One region of the Pantoea sp. sgz302252 genome, then DNA from elsewhere that is predicted to be linked to it. Evidence: predicted binding sites of a transcription regulator. Region 1 holds the regulator's gene; the other holds the start of a gene.

Region 1 (4,216 bases):
GGATAGATTGCCCCGTTTGCCATCGCCATCATGCAGAAAGGAATGAGCAGAGCAGTCAACGAGGTGTCAGCGGCAAGGCCAACGGCGAAGGTAGCAGCCACACTTATCGCAAAAGCGATGAGCAGCCACGGCAGCATTTGCTGACCCTGCCATTTCTGCAACGCGGCGCGACAACCGTAACCGCCAATCAGGAAAGCGATGGTCTGCGGCACATAGCTCAGACCAATCACTGTCGGGCCGTAGCCCATCGCATTCAGAATGAACGGGGAACCGGTCAGCCAGGCAAAAAAGCTCGCTGAGCAGGCCGCGTAGATAAGCACGTTGCCACGATAATCACGAGAACGCAGCAAGGTCATGAACGTCAACGCTTGTTCTTCTTTGTGCGCTTTCTTTACTGGTTTTTTCAGGCGCAGTGCAGGCAGCATCAACATCAACGTGATACCAAACAGCGTGGCGAAAATGGCCTGCCATTCAAAATGGTGCAGGATCCAGCTGCCCAGCAGTGGCGCCAGGGCAGGGGAAAGCCCAACCAGCGGCATAATGGTGGCGAAGATGCGGTTAGTACGCTGCGCAGGATAGTAGTCCGTCACCATCGCTTGCCAGGTCACCGCTGCGGCGCACACCCCCACCGCCTGGATGAAGCGCAGCACAAGCAGCCACGTGGCATCACGAACCCAAAGCATGCCAATACAGCCCACGGCGAAAATCGCGAGGCCAATCAGCAGAATGGGTTTGCGCCCGTAACGATCGGACAGCGGCCCCCACAATAATTGTGCGAAAGCGAACCCGGCGAGGAACAGGCTCAGGCTTGCGCTGACGGCTGCAGCCGGTGTTTGTAAATCATTCTGAATCGCGGCGAAGGCGGGCAGGTACATGTCGGTTGCCAGAAAACCCAGCACGCTTAAGCCTGCCAGCCAGCACAAAAAACCAATTCCTGGTTGCATAGTCATTCTCTTTCTCGTTGCAGGTGGTGATGGCAGCAGAGTGTAGGGAGTGCAACTTCGCTTGTGAAACGCTAATATTTGTCGGGTGGATTCAAAAATTTTGCAGGCAGATTATGTGGTCCGAATACTCTCTTGAAGTGGTGGATGCCGTAGCACGCAATGGTAGCTTCAGCGCGGCAGCGCAGGAACTGCATCGCGTGCCTTCTTCGGTCAGTTATACCGTGCGTCAGCTGGAAGAATGGCTGGCGGTGCCGCTGTTTGAACGCCGTCATCGCGACGTGGAATTAACGCCAGCCGGGGTCTGGTTTCTGAAAGAAGGGCGCTCTGTTATCAAAAAAATGCAGATCACTCGCCAGCAGTGCCAGCAAATTGCTAACGGCTGGCGCGGTAATCTGGCGATTGCTGTCGATAATATTGTCAGGCCAGAGCGAACCCGACAGCTGATTGTCGATTTTTATCGCCACTTTCAGGATGTGGAGCTTTGTGTCTTTCAGGAAGTGTTCAACGGCGTGTGGGATGCGCTCTCCGATGGCCGCGTGGAGCTGGCAATTGGCGCAACGCAGGCGATCCCTGTCGGCGGACGTTATGCGTTCCGCGACATGGGAATGCTCAACTGGAATTGTGTTGTGTCCAGCCGTCACCCTTTGGCGCAGATGAAGGGGCCGCTAAGCGACGATGTGTTGCGCAACTGGCCTTCGTTGGTGCGCGAAGACACCTCTCGTTCATTGCCAAAACGCATTACCTGGCTGCTGGATAACCAAAAGCGCATTGTGGTGCCAGACTGGGAATCTTCAGCAACGTGTCTTTCTGCAGGCTTATGCGTTGGGATGGTGCCAGGGCATTTTGCTCGCCCATGGATCGACAGTGGGGAGTGGGTGGCTCTAGAACTGGAGAACCCGTTTCCGGATGCGGCTTGCTGCCTGACCTGGCAACAGAATGATATGTCACCGGCGTTAACCTGGCTGCTGGACTATCTGGGGGACAGTGAAACGTTAAATAAGGAATGGTTGCAGGAGCCGGCATAACCGGCTCCTGAGTCCGATCACAAATCGCTAACGAGTAAAGCGTTGTTATCCAAAAAAACAAGGAAAATCAATTTATTGATTTTCGGCTGCTCACCACGAAGAAGGAGAAACCACGCTTTTTCCTTCTTTGTCAGCAACTTGAGGAGCCGGCATAACCGGCTCCTGACTCTTAACGGCGGTAATCGCGGAATGGACCGTCGGCGACAGAGCGGCGCTCGATCAAACGAGGATGCACCTCAATTGACTGCGACTCTTCGCGCTTGTTAACGATGCGGTCCAGCAGCATGTCAAACGCCGCTTCACCCAGTGAATCTTTAGGCTGGTGAATGGTGGTCAGCGCAGGGGTAAAGAAGCGCGCGTTGCGCACGTTATCGTAGCCAATCACGGAAATGTCCTGCGGAACGCGCAAGCCCATTTCATCGGCGGCGCACAGTGCGCCCATCGCCATGATATCGCCGCCGCAGAAGACGGCAGTAGGGCGTGGCTGTTGCGCAAGGATTTGCTGCATGGCGCGGTAGCCGGATTCAGGCTCGAAATCACCCTGCACAATCCAGTTTTCCGGGATCTTAACCTGCGCTTCTTCCATGGCTTTCATAAAGCCTGCCAGACGACCCGCGCCGGTATTGCGCTCCATAGGGCCTGGGATCACGCCAATATCACGGTGGCCGCGTTCAATCAGATAACGACCAGCCAGATAGCCGCCCTGGAAAGCGTTATCGTTAACGGAGTCAGTGAAGTCCGCTTTTGATTCGCCCCAGTCCATCACCACCATCGGAATATGGCGATATTCTTCAAGCATATCGAGCACGGATTGCGGGTATTCAGAGCACATCACCAGCAGGCCATCGACGCGTTTTTGCGCCATCATCGACAGATAGGCACGCTGTTTTTCCAGGTTGTTCCAGGCATTCCCCAGAATCAGGGTATAGCCCTTTTCGAAGCAGTTTTTCTCAACGGCTTCGATAATTTCCGCAAAATAGGCGGCTTCGCTGCTGGTTGCCAGCAGACCAATGGTTTTGGTGTGGTTCACTTTCAGGCTGCGAGCCACGGCGCTTGGGGAGTAATGCAGCTCTTTAATGGCCGCCCATACCGCGTTGCGGGTCTCTTCCGCAACGAAACGCGTCTTGTTAATTACATGTGATACAGTTGTAGTGGAAACGTTTGCGCGCTTCGCTACATCTTTAATTGTTGCCATTCGCTCTCACTCCAGACCCTTTCCTTACGCCTGATTATCGACACGAAAACGTTTGCCTTTACACACCCTGAGTGCAATTCATTTCAATTGCGGTACGCCGGGAAACAACACAGGACGACGGGAGGGGGTCAATGGCTGCTACGCTTTTAAATTAGCGTGGAATTTTGTCTGATTCTGAGGCAAAGGGAAAGAGAAAAATCGTTATGGGCCGAAAACCTGGAAGATTTTTACGCTTAACTGTGCAAAAATGAGCAAGCTCACTTTTGTTGTGGGGATTAAAAGGAGAAAAATTGATGAGTACCGACCTGAAGCTCTCGTTGATGACGACCGTTTTTGCCCTGGGTGTGATCATCATTGGCGCACTGACCGCAGTCCTGCACTGATTTACGCGGAGGAGGCCCGCGCCTCCTCCGTGACGCCCTTCCTTAGATTGTTATCAATTTCGCAAAAATCTTTTGCCATTTCGTTCACTTTTGTTTTTTTGTGATTGATGTCATGCTTTTGACTTCTGCTGTCGCGCCATCACTTCAGGATGGCTTACCGGAGTCACAACATGAAAATCAACTTTCCCCTGCTGGCACTGGCAATCGGGGCTTTTGGTATTGGCACCACGGAATTCTCTCCGATGGGGCTGCTGCCCGTTATCGCTAAAGGGGTCGATGTCTCCATTCCTGTCGCGGGGATGCTGATCAGCGCGTATGCCATCGGCGTGATGATTGGTGCGCCGCTGATGACGTTGCTGCTGTCACATCGTGCTCGCCGTAATGCACTTATCTTCCTGATGGCGATTTTTACCCTCGGCAATGTGCTCTCGGCCATCGCACCGGATTACACCATGCTGTTGCTTTCTCGCATCATTACCAGCCTTAATCATGGCGCTTTCTTTGGCCTTGGGTCGGTGGTGGCCGCAAGCGTAGTGCCGAAACATAAACAGGCCAGCGCCGTCGCGACCATGTTTATGGGCCTGACGATTGCCAATATCGGCGGCGTTCCTGCTGCCACCTGGCTGGGTGAAACCATCGGCTGGCGTATGTCATTCCTTGCAACGGCGG
Region 2 (4,216 bases), on a different contig from region 1:
GATAAGGAGTTGTCGATTAATTCAGCGGTGGCTCAGGAAATTTGAGATGCTTCACAAAGTTCCTGAATTTACACATTTAATTACACATTATTTCTTTTTGTAACTTATTTACGATATTTGTAGCACTTTCAGGCTAGCGAAACGTTGTCATGAATGGAAATATGCCTCCCAGACACAGAAAGACACCAAACTCTCATCAATAGTTCCGTAAATTTTTATTGACGAAACTTATTGGCGGCAGTGGCAAGTGTCCATAAAAAACCTAATGAGGGTAATAAATAATGATGAAGCGCAATATCCTGGCAGTGGTTATCCCTGCCCTGTTGGCAGCTGGTGCGGCAAACGCAGCAGAAATCTATAACAAAAATGCCAACAAATTGGACTTTTACGGTAAAGCAGTGGGTGAGCACATCTGGACCACCAACGGCGACACCAACAGCAACGACACCACCTATGCCCGTATCGGCTTCAAAGGTGAAACTCAGATCAACGACCAGATCACCGGTTACGGTCAGTGGGAATACAACCTGGATGCTTCCAATGCTGAAGGCGCTCAGGGTACCAAAACTCGTCTGGCCTTCGCGGGTCTGAAGTTTGGTGACGCGGGTTCTATCGACTACGGTCGTAACTACGGTGCCATCTACGACGTAGCGGCATACACCGATATGCTGGTTGAGTGGGGCGGCGATTCCTGGGCTGCCACCGACAACTTCATGAACGGCCGTACCACTGGCGTTCTGACCTACCGTAACAACAACTTCTTCGGTCTGGTTGATGGCCTGAGCTTCGCCCTGCAGTATCAGGGTAAAAACGAGCGTAACAGCCCAATCGACGTTGACTACAATGACAACGGCAGCGTCAATAGCGTGAACCTGGCGGGTAACGGCGCGAAAGCAAACGGCGACGGCGTAAGCTCCTCCGTTCAGTACGAATTCCTGGAAGGCTTCAGCGTTGCGGCTGGTTACGAGACTGCTGACCGTACCGACGCTCAGGTTAACCCGGCTACCTTCACGACCCCTGGTGGCGTGCTGGTTGGTACCGCAAGTGCTGGTGGCGACCGCGCTGAAGCATGGTCTATCGCGAGCAAATACGACGCGAACAACGTCTACGCTGCTGTGATGTATGCTCAGACTTACAACATGACTCGTGAGCCAGACAGCAACTTCGCGAACAAAACTCAGAACATCGAAGCCGTGGTTCAGTACCAGTTCGACTTCGGTCTGCGCCCATCCATTGGTTACGTTCAGTCCAAAGGTAAAGACCTGCTGGCTCGTACTTCAACCAAAGGGACCTTCAACGGCGGTGATGCTGACCTGGTTAAATACATTGAAGTGGGTACCTGGTACTACTTCAACAAGAACATGAACGTCTATGCAGCGTACAAATTCAACCTGCTGAACGACAACGACTACTCTAAAGCTTCTGGCAACGCGACTGACGACCAGGCTGCTGTTGGTATCGTTTACCAGTTCTAATCGCTACGCCACTTTGTTATATGCTTAAGAAACAGGGCTTCGGCCCTGTTTTTTTATGTCCGTCAGGAAAAAATCCCGACTTTAAAAAAGCCTTACCCTTTTTGTCGCAAACGGTTGGCATTTCATCCATCTACCGTTAACCTGATAACGGATTTCCCCTCAGTAACCACAATGGAACCTCGTCATGTTTGAGAACATAACCGCTGCCCCTGCCGACCCCATTCTGGGCCTGGCCGATCTGTTTCGTGCCGATGACCGCCCCGGGAAAATCAATCTCGGGATTGGTGTTTACAAAGACGAGACCGGTAAGACCCCGGTCCTGACCAGCGTAAAAAAAGCTGAGCTTTATTTGCTGGAAAATGAGACCACCAAGAACTATCTCGGCATTGATGGTATTCCTGAATTCGGTCGCTGCACCCAGGAACTGCTGTTCGGAAAAGGCAGCGCGATTGTGAGTGACAAACGTGCACGTACCGCTCAGACGCCAGGCGGCACCGGTGCTCTGCGCGTTGCAGCGGATTTTCTGGCGAAAAACACGGATGTAAAACGCATTTGGGTCAGCAACCCTAGCTGGCCGAACCACAAAGGCGTGTTCAATTCTGCAGGTCTGGAAGTGCGTGAATACACTTATTATGATTCAGCAGCGCATGCGCTTGATTTTGACGGCCTGGTAGCAAGCCTGAATGAAGCGCAAGCGGGTGATGTGGTGCTGTTCCATGGCTGCTGCCATAACCCAACCGGCATCGACCCTACGCTGGAACAGTGGCAACAGCTTGCCAAACTGTCTGTCGAAAAAGGGTGGCTGCCGCTGTTCGACTTCGCCTATCAGGGCTTTGCTCGCGGCCTGGAAGAGGATGCTGAAGGCCTGCGCGCGTTCGCAGCCGTGCATAAAGAACTGCTGGTGGCGAGCTCCTTCTCCAAAAACTTCGGTCTGTATAACGAACGTGTCGGTGCCTGCACTTTAGTCTCTGCAGACGCAGACACCGCTGACCGTGCGTTCAGCCAGATGAAGTCTGTCATTCGTGCCAACTATTCTAACCCTCCGGCTCACGGTGCTTCTGTAGTGGCGACGATCCTCAGCAACGACGCACTGCGCGCTATCTGGGAGCAAGAACTGACCGACATGCGCCAGCGTATCCAGCGCATGCGTCTGCTGCTTGTGAACACTCTGGCAGAGAAAGGCGCGGATCGCGATTTCAGCTTTATCACCAAACAGAACGGCATGTTCTCCTTCAGCGGCCTGACTAAAGAACAGGTCCTCCGTCTGCGTGAAGAGTTCGGCGTTTACGCCGTCGCTTCCGGGCGTATTAACGTTGCGGGCATGACGCCGGACAACATGGCGCCGCTGTGCGAAGCGATTGTGGCCGTGCTGTAAGCCAGCCGTAAAGAAAAAGGCCGCTATTTGCTAGCGGCCTTTTTACTGTGTTCTTGTTTACCAGACAGGCATTTCATCCTGCAGGAAAGGATTATGCAGCCGCTCATAACCGAGCGTCGACATTGGGCCATGGCCTGGAATAAAACTCACTTCGTCCCCTAACGGCAACAATTTGCGCTTAATCGAATCGATAAGCTGCCCATGGTCACCGCGCGGGAAATCACTGCGCCCTACACCGCCTTTGAAAATCACATCACCGGAAATCAACAGCTCTGAGGCTTTGTCGAAAAACACGACATGACCTGGCGTATGCCCCGGACAGTGTAAGACCTGCAGGCTGATAGTGCCCACGCTTACGCTATCACCTTCCGCTAACCAGCGGTCTGGCGTCAAAGGCTGACAATCTTCGAGGCCGAACATCCGGCTTTGTGCCGGCAGCCCCGTGAGCCAGAACTCATCTTCTTTTTCCGGGCCGATAACCGGCACACCATAGTGCGCGGCCAGTTCTGCGGCGGCCCCCACGTGATCGAGATGACCGTGAGTTAACAGGATTTGCATCAGCGTGACACCTGCTGCGGCGACTTCCTGTTTGATACGCTCAGCGTCACCGCCCGGATCCACTAGCGCAGCGAGCCTGGTCTGCTCACACCAGATGAGCGAACAATTCTGGGCGAAAGCCGTAACCGGAATAATACGATAGTTCATGTTGCTCCTGTTTCGTTACCAGGTCCTCACCGGACCGGTATCAATATGCACAAAGTTGCTACGTGGGTAATATCCTACACCACCTGCGCGCATAGATAACGCGGCTTTGCGAATATTGCTTAACGAAACACCTTCAATATGAAAATCCATCGCCTGGCCTTTGGTGTGGTAGCTGTGCTTCGCGACACCGCGGCTGCGCGCGCGCAATTCATCATTGGTATCTAACGAGCGATAACCAGAGATCAGCTGCACAGGCTTGTTGGTCCCCAACAGTCCCTGAAGGCGGTAAAGCTGGTCAAACAATCCAGGGTCGATGGACTTTATTTTATTCGCGCGGAAATCACGGAAGAAATGGTTAAGTCTTGCTAATTCATCCTGAATATAGCCTCTGCCATCGAAAAACTCCGCTTTGAGCGACTCACCGGTGTGCAGGTTATTGAGCGTCAAAATACGCGGACGAGGTGTCGAGAGGGTGGCAAATGCTGGCGTCGGAAGGATGGCCGCTACGCCGAGCGCAACACCACCCAACGCCAGCAATTTGCGGCGATTAGCGTCAAATTTGTCCATGGTAATCAGGTCTACAAGTAAATGGTCGTTATTTATGCACTTCTGGCGCACGGAGGGCACCTTAACCGCCAAAAGCGCTGACGTCAAGACACCC

The links. The regulator PurR, encoded in region 1, represses purine synthesis genes. The targets are predictions, from matches to a motif close to CANGCAAACGTTTGCNTG.
Region 2: ACLW56_RS13730 (amino acid aminotransferase) is a predicted target of PurR. The motif match lies at 1,579-1,596, and genes of this name have one in related genera.

The regions. Positions count from the first base shown of each region.
Region 1 is NZ_JBLFJW010000004.1:72,143-76,358, reverse strand. It holds gene punC (purine nucleoside transporter PunC) at 1-944, opposite strand, end outside; gene punR (DNA-binding transcriptional activator PunR) at 1,058-1,969, shown strand; gene purR (HTH-type transcriptional repressor PurR) at 2,139-3,164, opposite strand; gene ACLW56_RS04485 (YnhF family membrane protein) at 3,458-3,547, shown strand; gene ACLW56_RS04480 (MFS transporter) at 3,718-4,216, shown strand, end outside.
Region 2 is NZ_JBLFJW010000016.1:78,969-83,184, reverse strand. It holds gene ACLW56_RS13735 (porin) at 282-1,475, shown strand; gene ACLW56_RS13730 (amino acid aminotransferase) at 1,660-2,850, shown strand; gene ACLW56_RS13725 (MBL fold metallo-hydrolase) at 2,908-3,555, opposite strand; gene ACLW56_RS13720 (YcbK family protein) at 3,571-4,122, opposite strand.